3 regions of the Salinicola sp. JS01 genome follow, and region 1 is predicted to be linked to each of the others. Evidence: predicted binding sites of a transcription regulator. Region 1 holds the regulator's gene; each other region holds the start of a gene.
What was found. The regulator sigma-54, encoded in region 1, starts transcription at its own class of promoters, with help from an activator protein. The targets are predictions, from matches to a motif close to TGGCACNNNNNTTGCTNT.

Region 1 (5,309 bases):
GCAGCGCACGTCGAACACCATGTCGGCATCCAGCGGTACGCCGCGCTTGAAGCCGAACGACTCGAAGGTCAACGTGAGGCGCCCGCCGCTGTGGCGCGCCACCTGTTCGCTGATGCGCGCGCGCAGGTCGTGGACCGAGAGGCCGCGGGTGTCGATCACCAGATCGGCGACCCGTCGGATCGGCGCCAGATAGACCTGTTCGTTGTCGATCGCCTCGGCCAGCGTCATGTCATTGCCGCGGGTCAGCGGGTGGCGGCGGCGGGTGGCCGAGTAGCGCTCGAGCAGCACCTTGGCATCGGCGGTGAGATAGACCACCTGGGTATCGATGCCACGCTCGCGCACACCTTCGAGCAGCACCGGAAAGCGCTCCAGCGCCTCCGGCAGGTTGCGTGCGTCGATGCTCACCGCCACGTTGGGCCGCGAGGGCGGCGCGGACCTGAGCTCGTCGATCAGCGGCGCCAGCAGGTTGGCCGGCAGGTTGTCGATGGCGTAGTAACCGAGATCCTCGAGCGCCTGCAGCGCAATGGATTTCCCCGACCCCGAGCGGCCGCTGATGATGACGAGTCGCATGCAGTCCCTATCCGTCTTCGCTGTCCTGGTGATGGCGGATGGCGTCGACCAGCGTGTCGTGGAGCGCGCGCTGCGAGCCGGCCTGACGCAGCTTCTGGCGCACGCTGCCTTGATTCATGATGCCGGCGACCTCGGCCAGCAGCGAAAGATGGGCATCGTCTGCCTCCTCCGGGACCAGCAGCACGAACACCAGATCCACCGGCTCGCCGTCGATGGCATCGAAGTCGATGGCATCCTCGAGGCGCATGAAGCCGGCCAACGGCGTCTTGCAGTGCGGGCTGCGCGCGTGCGGAATGGCGACCCCGTTGCCGATGCCGGTACTGCCCAGGCGCTCGCGCCCTATCAGGCGGCTGAACACCTCCTGACTGTCCAGGCTGGGCGTATTCTGGGCGATGAAGGTGCTGAAGAATTCCAGCAGACGCTTTTTGCTGCCCCCCGTCACACCGTAGAGGGTGCGTTCGGGGGGCAGAATGGTTTCCAGAGTGATCATCGGGGAATTAACGGGCGCCTGCGCCTTGCGCGCGGGCCTGTGCCTTCTCTTTGTGTTTGACCAGCTGGCGATCCAGCTTGTCGGTCAGGGCGTCGATCGCGGCATACATGTCGATATCGCTGGCTTCGGCATGTATGTCGCCGCCCGCTGCGTGTAGCGTGCAAGCCGCTTGCTGACGCTCTTTCTCGATGCTCAACGTCACCTGAACGTTGGTGATGTTGTCGTAGTGGCGCTCCAGACGTGCGAGTTTCTCGTCGACGTAGTCCCGCAGGGCGTCGGTCAGTTCGACGTGATGGCCGGTGACGTTCACTTGCATGGCGCGCTCCTGTTGCGGCTTATGTGGCACCTCTGATTGTAACCCTTTTCTCCGCGCTGCAAAGGGATCGCGGGCGATTGATCGCCGCGGGCTGGCGTGAATTCTAAAAGTCCATTCAAGACAGTCGCTTGCGCTCGCTGGAGGCGGGGATGCCCATGGCCTCGCGATACTTGGCCACGGTGCGCCGGGCGACACTGATGTCGGCCTGCGCCAATAGCTCCACCAGCTTGCTGTCGGAGAGCGGCTTGCGCGGCGACTCCTCGCCGATCAGCTTTTTGAGGCGTGCCCGAATCGCGGTGCTGGAGACGCTGTCGCTCTCACCGCGCTGGCCCACCTGGCTGGAGAAGAAGTACTTGAGCTCGAACACCCCGCGCGGGGTGTGGATGAACTTTTGCGTGGTCACCCGCGAAATGGTGGATTCGTGCATGTCGACGCTGGTAGCGATGTCGGCCAGGATCAGCGGTTTCATCGCCTCTTCGCCGCGCTCGAGGAAGTCGACCTGGCGCGCCATGATCTCGCGACCCACTCGCAGCAGGGTGTCGTTGCGGCTGGAGAGGCTCTTCATCAGCCAGCGTGCCTCCTGCAGGTGCTGGCGCAGGAAGGTGTTGTCGTCGCTCTTGTCGGCGCGCCGGATCAGCGCGGCGTAGTCGGGCTGGATGCGCAGCCGCGGCAGTGCCTCGGCATTGAGTTCGATGCGCCAGCCGTCCTGAGTCAGGCGGGCCACCAGGTCGGGAATCACATAGTCCTGCTGGCCGTGGTCGAAGGCCTGGCCGGGGCGCGGGTCGAGGGTGCGAATGGTGGCGACGACGCGCTCGAGTTCGGCGTCGTCGAGGCGCAGGCGGCGCTTGAGCTGGCGTCGGTCGTCGCCGGCCAGCGCCTCCAGGAACTGGCGCACCAGCCGCTTGGCCTGGGGCAGCAGCGGGGTATCAGCGGGCAGGGCGCCGAGCTGCAGTAGCAGGCATTCGCGCAGGTCGCGGGCGCCCACGCCGGTGGGGTCGAACTGCTGCAGCCGCAGCAGCATGCGTTCGACATCGGCGCTGGTGACCGCCCCCGGGTACTGCTCGCGCAGGCCCGCGGTGAGCTCGTCGAGCGTGCCGTCGAGGTAGCCGTCGGCATTGATGGCATCGATCAGGCACTCGCCGATGAGGCGCTCCTGGGCGTCGAATTCGCCCATGGCGAGCTGCCAGTTGAGATGGTCGTGGAGCGTGGTGTCGGCGGCGTTGCGCTCCAGGTCCGGCCATTCGTCGGCGCCGGCCGGGGCGGCGCTGGGGGCGATGTCCTGGTAGGTATCGCTCCACTCGCTGTCGAGGGCGAGCTCCTCGGGGATGTCGCTGGCCCACTCTGCCTCGGGCGTCTCGCTGACCGCCTGCTCGGCGTACTCTTCGTCCAGCTCGAGCATGGGGTTGGTCTCGAGCGCCTGCTGGATCTCCTGGCGCAGATCGAGCGTCGACAGCTGCAGCAGCTGAATCGCCTGCTGCAGCTGTGGCGTCATCGTCAGTTGGGCGCCGACGCGCAGTTGCAGTGAAGGTTTCATGGACATGGCATGGACACGCAAGGGGGCGGCGGTGGCCGCCGGTCGATAGGATGCCCTTACGTTACTGACTGCCTGCGGGGGATGCAACGCTTTGAGCGCTAACTTTATGCAAGAATTATGCCACGGTGCGTTCGGCTTGGGCGTTCGGCGGCTTCGAGAGGGACCAGTCCGCCGCGCTGGCGCAGCGGGCTGGGAAGTGGGGGAGCGACCTTAGGTTCTGTACGAAAAGTCAGCGAGCGAAGGCGAGACAAGGCGAAAAACGGCGAAAACGCGGAGTTTACGGGATGTAAATGAGCATTTTGAGCCGATTTTTAACGCCGTATTGCCGAGCGCAGGTAGTTTTCTTACAAAGCCTAGAGGCGGAACTCGTGCCCCAGATAGACATCCCGCACCCGCTGATTGTCGAGAATCGCTTCCGGGCGCCCCTCGGCGATGATCTGACCGTCGCCGACGATGTAGGCGTTGTCGCAGATATCCAACGTCTCGCGCACGTTGTGATCGGTGATCAGCACGCCGATCTCGCGATCGCGCAGCTGGCGAATGATGTTCTTGATATCGCCCACCGAGATCGGATCGACCCCGGCGAAGGGTTCGTCGAGCAGCACGAAGGCGGGCTCGGTGGCCAGTGCCCGGGCGATCTCCACCCGGCGCCGCTCGCCGCCGGAGAGCGACATGCCCGGATTGTCGCGGATATGGTCGACGTGGAAATCGCCCAGCAGCTGCTCCAGGCGGTCGCGGCGCCCGGCGCGGTCGAGATCCTTGCGCGTCTCCAGGATGGCCATGATGTTGTCGGCGACACTGAGCTTGCGGAAGATCGAGGCCTCCTGCGGCAGATAGCCGATGCCGGCGCGGGCGCGTTCGTGCATCGGCGCGCGGCTCAGATCGCGATCGTCGATGTGCACGCTGCCGGCGTCGGACTTGACCAGGCCCACGATCATGTAGAAGGAGGTGGTCTTGCCGGCACCGTTGGGGCCGAGCAGGCCGACGATGCTGCCCTGGCGCAGGGTCAGGCTGAAGTCATGGACGACTCGACGCCCCTTGTAGCTCTTGGCCAGGTTGGCGGCCGTTAGCGTTTTCATCGCTTTCTTCCTTGCCTCGCGAAAGGGCGCGTCACTGGGTCTGCTGACGTGGCGTGAGCGTCATGCGCACGCGGCCGTCACCGCTGCCGTCGCCACTGGTGCTGGAGCGGGCGTTGACCCGGCGCGAGTTGAGATAGTACTCGACGTAGGCGCCGTCGAAGGTGTCGCGTGCCTGATGCAGCTCGGCGTTGCCGATCAGCTCCACCCGGCGCTCGGCGGCGTGATAGACGATCTTGTCGCCCCAGCCCTTGACCAAGGCTTCATCGGGTGCAGGCTTCTGCTCCAGATAGGCGCGCTCGCCACCGCCGCCGGTGGCGGTCACCAGGCTCACTTCGCCATTCTTGCCGCGCTTGATCTCGACCCGAGCGGCCTTGAGCTGCATGCTGCCCTGCTGCATGTCGACCTTGCCGGTGTAGACCGCGGTGCCTTGGCGATCGTCGAGTTCGAGCTGGTCGGCGGCGATCTCGATCGGCGCCGCGGCATCGCTCTCCAGCGCCAGGGTGGGCAGGCTGGAGAGTCCCAGTGCGGTCAAGACCAGCAGTTGGCCGAGTTCTCGCCTCATGATCCTTGATCCTTAGGTTGCTGTGGCAGGCGGCCCTGCACGTTGTCGGTCAGGCGCATGCGATTTTCATTGATCCAGGCGTCGAAACGATCGCCGCGCATGGTCTGGTTATGCTGACGCAAGACGGAGGAGGTGTCACTCCAGGCGTGCGCGCTACGGTTGTCGTAGTGAAGCGTCTGGGTCTCCAGGCTCCAGGCGTTGGCCGGTTGCACCAAGCGTGCGTTGCCTTCGAGGGTGAGCAGGTTGCCGTTCTCGGCCAGCTGGCCGCGGTCGCCGGTGATCTGCCACTCGCGCTGATCATCGTCGATCAGGTAACCGTGGGGCTTTTCGGCTCGGATCACGTCGTCGGCCGGGGTGTGCACCATGCGCGGTGTGTCGAGCCGCTGATAGGCGCGGCCCTGCTCGTCGAAGCGCGTCATCTGCGCGTCTTCCAGGAAGTAGTCGGGTTCACCGGCGGGGTCGCTGGGCGCCGGTGCCGGGGCGCGCTCGTTGCGCTGGTCGAGATAGGCGAGCCCGCCGCCGAGGGCCAGCAGCAGGGCCAGCAGGCCGAGGCGGCGCCACCAGGGGGAGCGAGTTCGTGGTGTGGCTGTCACGCGATCTCCTTTGTCGTCATCGAGTTCGACACTGGCATCGGGTTCGACCCGGCATCGGCATGGGCGCGAGCAGCGGCCATTTCAGATCACGCCGCTGCGCAGCAGGTCGTGCATGTGCAGGGCGCCGATCGGGCGGCCCGCCTCCACCACCGCGAGGGCGGTGAT
Region 2 (5,309 bases), 970 kb from region 1:
CCTATAGCTGGCTCGGCGGCATGCGCTCGGTGGCCTATACCGACACCATCCAGGGGCTGGCACTGCTGTTCGGGGTGTTCACGCTGCTGATCGGCTCGCTGATCTACATCGGCGGGCTGCCCAGCGCCGCCGAGACCATGGCCGCCAACGCGCCCCAGAAGCTGGGGGCACCCACGGGCAAGGCGTTGACCACCTGGTTCTGTCTTCTGGTGCTGGTGGGGATCGGCGCGGCGATCTACCCGCACGCCTTCCAGCGCATCTTCTCCGCGCGCAGCGAGCGCACCCTCAAGCGCTCGTTCATCCGCATGGCCTACATGCCGTTTCTGACCGCGGGCGTGGTGTTCATGGTCGGGATCATCGGTATCAGCGCCTTCCCCGATCTCACCACGGCGCAGTCGGAGCAGCTGGTGGGCATGCTCGCCAACGCCCTGGCCAACCAGAACACCTTCTTCTACTGGGCCATGGTGCTGCTGTTCGGCGGGGTGATCGCGGCGATCGTCTCCACCGCGGACTCGGTGCTGTTGACCTTCTCCTCGATCGTCTCCCACGACCTCTACGGCCGCTATATCGCCCCCGGCGCCAGCGAGTACCGCAAGATCCTGGTGGGCAAGCTGGTGGGGGTCGCCGCGGTGGTGGTGCTGGTGCTGATCGCCTGGTACCCGCCGGGCACGCTCTATCAGATCTTCGTGCTCAAGTTCGAAGTGCTGATCCAGACCGCGCCGGCGCTGATTCTGGGCCTCTACTGGCGGCGCCTGAACGCCCAGGCGGTATTCGTGGGCATGCTCGCCGGCACCGTGCTGGCCGCCGCCTTCACCTTCGCCGGCTACCGCCCGCTGGGCGTGTTCAGCGGCCTCTGGGGGCTGTTGCTCAACCTGGTACTTTGCGTCGGCGGTTCGCTGCTGGTTGGCGCTTCCCCGGCCCAGCGCGAGCGCGCCGAGGAGATCATCGCCTTCCCACCGCGGACTTCAGCAGTCCGCACGGGCTGAGCGCCAGGCGCGCTCCCTTCCGAGCGCCGCAACCGCTGCACACGCCTTCGCCAGTGGCGAAGGCGTGTGCATTTCTGCGCTATCTCATTCCAGCGAATCATAAGGCAGGCCGACGTAGTTCTCGGCGATCGTGGTCAGACCGGCCCGGGAGTCGAGGCTGTAGTCGAACTCGGCCTGGCGCAGGCGCTCGTCGAAGTCGAGCGTCTGGCCGAAGTCGTGCAGATGGCGCGTCATCCACCAGGAGAAGCGTTCGGCCTTCCACACCCGGCGCAGGCAGGTGGGCGAGTAGCGTGGGATCAGATCGGTGCGCCCTTGGTGATAGATGGCGGCGAATAGTCGATGCAACACACCCACGTCGCCGGCGGCCAGATTGAGCCCCTTGGCACCGGTAGGCGGGACGATGTGCGCGGCATCGCCTGCCAGGAACAGCCGCCCGTGCTGCATCGGCTCGGCGACGAAGCTGTGCAGTGGTGCGATGCTCTTCTCCAGCGACGGCCCGGTGACCAGATTCGCGGCCACCTCCCGCGGTATCCGGCGCGACAGCTCGTCCCAGAAGCGGTCGTCCGACCACGCCTCGACCCGCTCGCCGGCGGGCACCTGCAGGTAGTAGCGGCTGCGCTCGGCGGAGCGCATGCTGCACAGCGCAAAGCCGCGTTCGTGACGCGAATAGATCAGTTCGTGATGCACCGGCGGGGTATCGGCGAGCAGCCCCAGCCAGCCGAACGGATAGTCGCGCTCGAAGGTGGTGAGCGTGGTCGTGGGGATGGATTGACGCGAAACGCCGTGGAAACCGTCACAGCCGGCGATATAGTCGCAGTCGAGGCGCATCGACTCGCCGTTGTAGCGGCATTCGAGATAGGGCGACTCGCTCTCGATGGCGTGCAGCGATACCTCTTCGGCTTGGTAGAGCGTGGTCAGTCCGGCCTCGCGTCGGGCGGCCATCAGATCGCGGGTGACCTCGGTCTGGCCGTAGACGGTGACCCGCTTGCCGCCGGTCAGCGCGGCCAGATCGATGCGCACCCGACGCTCGCCCAGGCCCATCTCGAAACCGTCGTGGGGAATGCCCTCGGCGTCCACCCGCGCGCCGACCCCGGCCTTGTGCAGTAGATCGACCATCCCCTGTTCGAGCACCCCGGCGCGGATGCGCCCCAGGACGTAATCCGCCGAGCGGCGCTCGACGATGACGTTGTCGATGCCGTGGCGATGCAGCAGCTGCCCCAGCAGCAGGCCGGCTGGGCCAGCGCCGACGATCGCGACTTGCGTGCGCATGATGCCTCTCCTCCAATGGCGGGCCAGGACCCGAAATGGCACTTTTCACCACCATTGTTCGCCATCGATCACCACTGGATAAGGCAAGATTCCTAGCCAAAATGATCATTTCCAAGGATAGGCGCCTGACTTTAGTCTGATCCCAGCCCCCTACGACGCGAGAGCCATGCGCATGGTGACGCCCACGCCCGTTCCCACCTATCAGCTCTATGGCGAGACCCGCCACTGGCCCACCCCGGACCTGCTCCACTGCGAGACCATCGCCGAACGCAGCCGGCTCTACGCCTGGCATATCCGAGCGCACCGCCATGCCGACCTGATGCACCTGCTGCTGCTACGCGAAGGCCAGGTCGAACTACGGCTGGGCGATCTGGAGACCGCCATCGATACGCCGGCCATGATCTGCGTGCCGGCCACCGTGATTCATGGCTTTCGCTTCTCGCCCCAGACCCAGGGGCATATCGTCACCCTGGCGCAGCCGCTGGTGGCAGATCTCCACGCGCGCCTGCCCCAGGCCGAAGTGCTCGACGCCGCCATGCACTATCCGCTGGCAGCGCAGCCGGAGGCGGCGCCGCTGGCACAGCTGATCGCGCTGCTGGACGGCGAGTATCGGCGCGCACCGGGCGGCGCGCAGGAGGATCGCGAGGCGATGCTGACGACGCTGATCGACGCGGTGACGCTACAGCTATGGCGCCGCGCGAGACGCCGCCAGCGCCTGCCCAGATCGGGTCAGGCGCGCGGCGAACGCCATCTCGAGCGCTATCGGCAGTTGATCGAAACCCGCTTCGCCGAACAGCCCCCGATTCCCGACCTGGCGGCCGAGCTGGGTATTGGCGACGCCCATCTCAACGCGCTCTGCCGGCGGCTCACCGGTCACAGTGCGCTGCAGCTGCTGCACGCGCGGCTGCTGCTGGAGGCCAAGCGTCAGCTCACCTATACCCAGCAGAGCATCGCCCAGGTCGGCGAGCGGCTGGGCTTCGCCGAACCCACCTATTTCACCCGCTTCTTCAAGCGCGGCACCGGCATGACGCCGCGCGCCTTTCGTCAGCGCGGCGCCGGGCTGAACGCTTAGTCTCGACCAGTGGCCCGCGTATCACCGTGCGCAGCGAGCCCTGCCCTCGAATGGCGCAGGCATGAACCAGAACGGGGCATGAACCCTCTCTGACACCCAGTCGGGGCCGCCTCACCGCGGGCCAATCCTGCAGATGGCATGCTTTCTCGACCCGTCAGCGCTCGAAAACCGACAATCGCGCGGCGTCTTTTGGCATTCGGCGGAGAGTGGAACGCGCCTTGCTACAGGGTAGAGGTAGAGGGGAAATCCCCCTGGTTCAGGCCAACGTCATGCGGAGAACGCCATGGAAACCTCGGATTACCCACTGAGCGAAGTGCCCCCCAGCGAACGCAAGGGGCTGCTCTCCACCTCGGCCGTGCTACTCGGCTTCACCTTCTTCACCGCGACCATGTGGGCGGGCGGCTCCCTCGGCAGCGCCTTCTCGTTCGGCCAGCTGCTATGGGTGATCCTCATCGGCAACCTGCTGCTGGGCGCCTACGCGGCGGCCCTGGCCTATATCGCTTGCAAGAGCGGCCTCAACTCGGTGCTGATGGGGCGCTTCTGCTTCGGCGAGGTGGGCAGCAAGCTCTCCGACGCCCTCCTCGGCTTCACCCAGATCGGCTGGTACGCCTGGGGTACCGCTACCATCGCCGTGGTGCTGGTCAAGACGCTGGGCCTGTCGGCGGCGCTCGAGACGCCGCTGATGGTGCTGTTCGGCCTGGCCTTCTGCATCACCGCGATGATCGGCTTTCGCGGGCTCGACCTGCTGTCCCGGGTCGCCGTGCCGGCGATGCTGCTGTTCATCCTGATCAGCCTCTACACCGGTATGGTGGACGTGGGCGGGCTCTCCGGCCTGGCGGGCCAGACGCCCAGCGAACACATGAGCGTCGCCGCGGCCATCACCGTGGTGATCGGCACCTTCATCAGCGGCGGCACCCAGGCCACCAACTGGAGCCGTTTCGCGCGTACCCCTAGGATCGCCGTGATCGCGACGCTCGGCGCCTTCTTCATCGGCAATGGCCTGATGGTGCTGACCGGGGCGCTGGGCGCGATGATCTACCAGCAGGCGGATATCGTCGATGTGCTGCTGGCCCAGGGCTTCGTGACGCTGGCCGTGCTGATGCTGTTCCTCAACATCTGGACCACCCAGGACAACACCATCTACAACTTCGCCGTGGCCGGCTGCAACCTGCTGCGTACCGACAAGCGCCGCGTGGTCACCGTAGCCGGCGCCGCCATCGGCACCGTGCTGGCCGTGGGCGGCATGTACGATCTGCTGATTCCGTTTCTGGTGCTGCTCGGCACCTTCATCCCGCCGATCGGCGGCGTGATCATGGCGGACTTCTGGCTCAAGCATAAGGGCCGCTACCCGGCGCTGGCCGAGGTGCGCCTGCCCGCCTTCAACGGGACCGGACTGGCCGCCTACGTGATCGCCTCGGCAGCGGCTTACCTCTCCCCTGTGCTACCGCCGCTGGTGGGTGTCATCGTGGCGGCGGCGAGCTACGCCGTGCTGTTGAAACTGCCCCGCGTCGCCCCGCTGCCGGGCGCGGCCAGGGAGTGACCTGGCGCTCATCCGCACCCAGATGCCGCAGGAGGCCAGGCAGACAACATGACCGGGCGGCGGGGATGCCGCCCGGGGCTCAGAAATCGAAGAACACCGTCTCATCCTCGCCCTGCAGGCGGATATCGAAGCGGTAGCAGGTACGTCTCTCGCGCGTCTCCCGGGTCGCGATCAGGGTCTGGCGCCGGGTCGGCGATTCGATCGCGTTGAGGATCGGGCAGGCGGCGTTGGCGTCCGTCTCGTCGTCGAAGTAGAGCCGGGTCTGGAGCTGGATGTTGATGCCGCGGGCGAAGATCGCCAGGTTGACGTGCGGTGCCATGCGCCGCCCGTCCGCCAGCGCCACCGCGCCGGGCTTGATGGTCGTGAAGCGCCACTCGCCGTCGTTGTGCGCGGTGGCGGCACTGCGCCCGAAACTGTTGAAGGGTGCGGCGAGATCGAACTG
Region 3 (5,309 bases), 1.4 Mb from region 1:
CTCGGCAGCAATGCGGTGCATCTCGCCCTCACCCTGCTGTTCATGCTGATCACACTGTTCTTTCTCTACCGCGACGGGGTGGGCATGGCGCGCCAGTTGGATATCGTCGGCGAGCGCATCCTGCCGGCGCGCTGGCAGCGCTTCTCGCGGGTGGTACCGGCGACCATCAGCTCCACCGTGGTCGGCATGGGCCTGATCGCCCTCGGCGAGGGGTTGGTGCTGGGCACCGCCTACTGGATCGCCGGGGTGCAGTCACCGGTGGTCCTCGGCGTAATCACCGCCTTCATGGCGCTGGTCCCCGGCGGCGCCCCGCTCACCTTCACCCTGGTGTCGCTCTATCTGATCGCCACCGGGCATCTGCCCAACGGCATCGGGCTGTTCCTGTGGGGGGCGATCGAGCTGTTCATCGTCGACAAGACGCTGCGCCCACGGCTGGTCGGCGGGCCGATCAAGCTGCCCTTCCTGCCCACCTTCTTCGGGCTGGTCGGCGGGGTGAAGACCATGGGGCTGGTGGGGCTGTTCGTGGGGCCGGTACTGATGGCTCTGCTGGTTGCCAGCTGGCGCGAGTGGCTGCACGACGACGAGGCCCCGGACGCCCCCAGCGAGGCGGAGCGCTGGGGCTACGGCAATCCGCGGCTGATCGCCCGCTATACCGGTCAGCGGCCGGACTGATCGCGCCCCAGGGCGATGGCGTAGCGCTTCAGCTTGCGCACCACGCTGGGCTGGCTGATACCCAGGCGCTCGGCCAGCGCATAGGTAGAGCCGTGGGTCTCGGCGAGCTGGGCCAGGATACGCCGCTCGTGGGCCGCCAGCGCCGCTTTCAACCCCTCGCCCTCGGCCAGTAGCGCGGCGTCCGCCGGGTCCGTCGGATGCCACGACGGCGGCACCCCGGCGGTGCCCGGCTCGCTACCCGCCGGGCCGCCGATCACACTGCTCTCCGCCGCCAGCCAGGCGCGCTCCAGCCAGTTCTCCAGCTCGCGTACGTTGCCCGGCCACTCGGCGCTCATCAGCTCGGCCCAGGCCCGCGGGTGGAGCATCTTGTCATCGCCGTAGCGGCGGTTGAGCCGCTCCAGATGGCGCTCCGCCAGCCCGCGAATCTCTTCGCGGCGCTCGCGCAGCGGCGGCAGCGTCACCGGGATGACGTTGAGCCGATAGTAGAGATCGAGCCGGAAGGCGCCCTCCTCCACCTGCCGCGCCAGGTCGCGATTGGTCGCCACCACCAGGCGGAAGTCGACCCGCCGCGAGCGGGTATCGCCGAGCCGGGTGAGCGAGCCATCCTGGATCACCTTGAGCAGCTTGGACTGCATGGTCAGCGGCAGCTCGCCGATCTCGTCGAGGAACAGGGTGCCATTGTGCGCCTGCTCCAGCAGCCCCGCCTTCCCCTGCCGCGCCGCCCCGCTGAAGGCGCCGGGCTGGTAGCCGAACATCTCCGACTCGAACAGCGACTCGGGGATCGCCGCGCAGTTGACGTCGACGAAGGCGCCGTCGCGGCGGCGGCTCCAGCGGTGCAGCTGACGCGCAAAGGCGGTCTTGCCCACCCCCGATTCCCCCAGCATCAGCACCGTGGCGTCGGTCGGCGCGCTGCGCTTGAGCAGCTGGGTGATCTCACGCATCACGCGGCTCTTGACCACCAGCTCGCCGGCCTCGCCCGGAAGCTCTCCCGGCGCCTCGTGATGGCGCTTGAGATGCTCGGTGAAGCGCTGCTGCAGCAGCGCGTACTCGTCCTGCAGCAGGCGCAGATCGGTGAGATCCCGCGAGCGACTGATCACCCGCACCAGGCGTCCGCCGACATACACCGGATGCGCCTCGGCGATCACCTGGCGGCCGGTGCCGGTGCGCTGCATCAGCTGCGCCGGCTGGCCGCTGCGGATCACTTCCAGCGACACCGAGGGCGAGAGCACGCCGCTGGCCTGCAGCGCCTGCACGGTGGTCGCGCACAGCGTCTCCCGCGGCATGCCGTAGACCGTCGCGGCGCCGGGGCTGACATCGAGGATGCGTCCCTCGGCATCGACCACGAACAAATGATCCTGGGCGGTCTCGACCATCGCCTTCAGGGTGGCAAGGTCCGCTTGGGCCTCGGTCATCGTCGTCTCCGATTCGATTTTGCATCATTGATACGTATTTGAATCAAAAGCTGCAAGCCATCGATACAAAAACGCATCACGCCTCGCTAGCGACCGCCCAAAATCAACCAGTTACGGTTGGCACGCTTTATGCGTGGTGATCAGTGACCCTTAGACAATCACAATCCAGGAGACGGTATGTCCCACCAGCCCGAGGATCGCACCCCGCTCAACCAGCCGCTGGGCGGTAACGAGATGCCCCGCTTCGGCGGCCCGGCGACCATGATGCGCCTGCCGACCCAGCACAGCGCCGCCGGGCTCGACGCCTGCTTCATCGGTATCCCGCTGGATATCGGCACCTCCAACCGCCCCGGCACCCGCTTCGGGCCACGCCAGATCCGTGACGAATCGCGCATGCTGCGGCCGTTCAACATGGCGACCCGCGCCGCGCCCTTCGAGAGCCTGCAGGTGGCGGATATCGGCGACGTCCCGATCAATACCTTCGATCTCAAGAAGAGCGTCGGCATCATCGAGCGCTTCTACCACGAGATGCTCGGCCACGACGTCATCCCGCTGACCCTGGGCGGCGATCACACCATCGCCCTGCCGATCCTGCGCGCCATGGCCGCCAAGCACGGGCCGGTGGGGCTGATCCATGTCGATGCCCATGCCGACATCAACGACCAGATGTTCGGCGAGCAGATCGCCCACGGCACCCCCTTCCGCCGCGCCGTGGAAGAGGGGCTGCTGGATACGAACCGAGTGGCGCAGATCGGTCTGCGCGGCACCGGCTACGCCGCCGACGAGTTCGACTGGGGCCGCGACCAAGGCTTCAGGGTGGTGCCGGCGGAGGCGTGCTGGCACCAAAGCCTGACACCGCTGATGGCGGAGATTCGCGAAAAGGTCGGCGGCGGGCCGGTCTATCTGAGCTTCGACATCGACAGCCTCGACCCCGCCTACGCCCCGGGCACCGGCACGGTCGAGATCGGCGGGCTGACCATTCCCCAGGCGCTGGAGATCATCCGCGGCTGCCACGGCCTGGATCTGGTCGGCTGCGATCTGGTCGAGGTCTCGCCGCCCTACGATGCCCACGGCCAGACCGCGGTGGTCGCCGCCAATCTGCTGTTCGAGATGCTCTGTGTGCTGCCCGGCGTGAAGCGCCGCTGACGCCGCGCCGGCCGTTCACGTCTGGATTCACAACAACAATCGCCGCCGGCACGGCGGCAGGATGACACCTCATGATGCTGGATCTTCTCGTCGTCGCGCTCTACGCGGCGGGCATGCTGCTTCTCGGCTGCTGGGGCATGAAACGCGCCCGCAGCAGCGACGACTACCTGGTGGCGGGCCGGCGCCTGGGCCCGGGACTCTATCTGGGCACGCTCTCGGCGGTGGTGCTCGGCGGCGCCTCCACCGTGGGCACGGTCAAGCTGGGCTACGTCTACGGTCTCTCCGGGCTGTGGCTGTGCGGCGCCCTGGGCCTGGGGCTGATCGTGCTCAGCCTGGTGCTGGCCAAGCCGCTGGCCAAGCTCAAGCTCTACACCATTACCCAACTGCTGGAACGCCGCTACACGCCGGCGGCCAAGACCGTCAGCTCAGCGGTGATGCTCGCCTACGATCTGATGATCGCGGTCACCTCGACCATCGCCATCGGCACCCTGGTGACGGTGCTGTTCGCGCTGCCCTCCTGGGTCGGGGTGGTGATCGGCGGCACCATTGTGGTGGTCTACTCCACCCTCGGCGGCATGTGGTCGCTGACACTCACCGACATCGTCCAGTTCGTGATCATGACCGTGGGCATGCTCGGCCTGATGCTGCCGCTGACGGTGCACTATGCCGGCGGCTGGGACACGCTGGTCGCCAGCGCCGCGCCGGGGCACTTCTCGCTCACCGGGATCGGCTGGTCGACCATCGTCACCTACTTCGTCATCTACTTCCTGGGCATTCTGATCGGCCAGGACATCTGGCAGCGGGTGTTCACCGCGCGCTCGACCCGGGTGGCCCGTTTCGCCGGCACCGCCGCGGGGATCTACTGCCTGATCTATGGCGCCATCGGGGCGCTGGTCGGCGTGGCCGCCAGCGTGCTGCTGCCCGATCTCGCCGATGCCAACAACGCCTTCGCCGCGGTCGCCCAGCTGGCGCTGCCGGACGGCCTGCGCGGGCTGATCATCGCCGCCGCCATGGCCGCGATGATGTCCACCGCCAGCGCCGGCATGCTGGCCGCCTCGACCCTGATGACCCGCGATCTGCTGCCGGCGCTGCGCGGCGGCCGGCAGAGCGAGCGGGTCTCGAGCTACCGCCTGTGGACGCTGCTGATGGGACTGGTCACCATCGTCATCGCGCTAATGGTGGATGACGTGATCGGCGCCCTGACCATCGCCTACAACCTGCTGGTCGGCGGCATGCTGGTACCGATCCTGGGCGCGCTCTACTGGCGCCGAGCCTCCAACGGCGGCGCCATCGCGGCGATGGCCGCCGGCTCGCTGGGGGTGGTGGCGTTCATGCTCAAGGATGGCCTGCTGGCCAACTCGCCGATCTACGCCGGCCTGGTGGCGAGCCTGGTGAGCTTCGTCGTGGTCAGCCTGCTGCGTCCGGATCACAGCCGTCCCGTGGCCACCGAGGCACAGCCGGAGCCGCACGCATGAGCGTGGCACGCTGGCTGGTGCGGGCGCTGGAAGCGCTCGGCATCGATACCGTCTTCGGCATTCCGGGTGTCCACACCATCGAGCTCTATCGCGGGCTCGAGGGCAGCCGGCTGCGCCATGTCACCCCACGCCACGAGCAGGGTGCGGGCTTCATGGCCGACGGCTACGCCCGCGCCAGCGGGCGCCCGGCGGCCTGCTTCATCATCACCGGCCCGGGGATGACCAATATCGCCACGGCGATGGGTCAGGCGCTCGCCGACAGCGTGCCCATGCTGGTGATCTCCAGCGTCAACCGGCGCGCCGAGCTGGGCATGGGCGAAGGCCGGCTGCACGAGCTGCCGTCGCAGCAGCAGACCCTGAGCGGGGTCAGCCTGTTCAGCCATACCCTGCTCGACCCGGCCAACCTGCCACGGGTGCTGGCGCGGGCCTGGACGCTGCTGCACACCGCGCGGCCGGGGCCGGTGCACATCGAGATACCGCGCGACCTGCTCGACGCCCCGCTGGACGCCGAACTGCCAGTGTCGGGGCGCTGCCACCCGCCGCAGGCCGCGACGGCGGCACTCGATCAGGCAGCGGCGTGGCTCGACGCCGCCCGGCGCCCGCT

Region 2: a site for sigma-54 is predicted at 3,535-3,552, ahead of codB (cytosine permease). Genes of this name have one in related genera too.
Region 3: a site for sigma-54 is predicted at 2,203-2,220, ahead of speB (agmatinase). Genes of this name have one in related genera too.

The regions. Positions count from the first base shown of each region.
Region 1 covers NZ_CP127244.1:1,339,604-1,344,912, forward strand. The annotation lists gene rapZ (RNase adapter RapZ) at 1-570, opposite strand, end outside; gene QO259_RS06080 (PTS sugar transporter subunit IIA) at 578-1,057, opposite strand; gene hpf (ribosome hibernation-promoting factor, HPF/YfiA family) at 1,068-1,376, opposite strand; gene QO259_RS06090 (RNA polymerase factor sigma-54) at 1,492-2,916, opposite strand; gene lptB (LPS export ABC transporter ATP-binding protein) at 3,264-3,989, opposite strand; gene lptA (lipopolysaccharide transport periplasmic protein LptA) at 4,021-4,551, opposite strand; gene lptC (LPS export ABC transporter periplasmic protein LptC) at 4,548-5,144, opposite strand; gene QO259_RS06110 (KpsF/GutQ family sugar-phosphate isomerase) at 5,226-5,309, opposite strand, start outside.
Region 2 covers NZ_CP127244.1:369,969-375,277, reverse strand. The annotation lists gene QO259_RS01895 (sodium:solute symporter family protein) at 1-986, shown strand, start outside; gene pobA (4-hydroxybenzoate 3-monooxygenase) at 1,071-2,255, opposite strand; gene QO259_RS01885 (helix-turn-helix domain-containing protein) at 2,428-3,327, shown strand; gene codB (cytosine permease) at 3,611-4,867, shown strand; gene pcaG (protocatechuate 3,4-dioxygenase subunit alpha) at 4,947-5,309, opposite strand, start outside.
Region 3 covers NZ_CP127244.1:2,701,634-2,706,942, forward strand. The annotation lists gene QO259_RS12380 (AI-2E family transporter) at 1-672, shown strand, start outside; gene QO259_RS12385 (sigma-54 interaction domain-containing protein) at 657-2,084, opposite strand; gene speB (agmatinase) at 2,262-3,230, shown strand; gene QO259_RS12395 (sodium:solute symporter family protein) at 3,302-4,705, shown strand; gene QO259_RS12400 (5-guanidino-2-oxopentanoate decarboxylase) at 4,702-5,309, shown strand, end outside.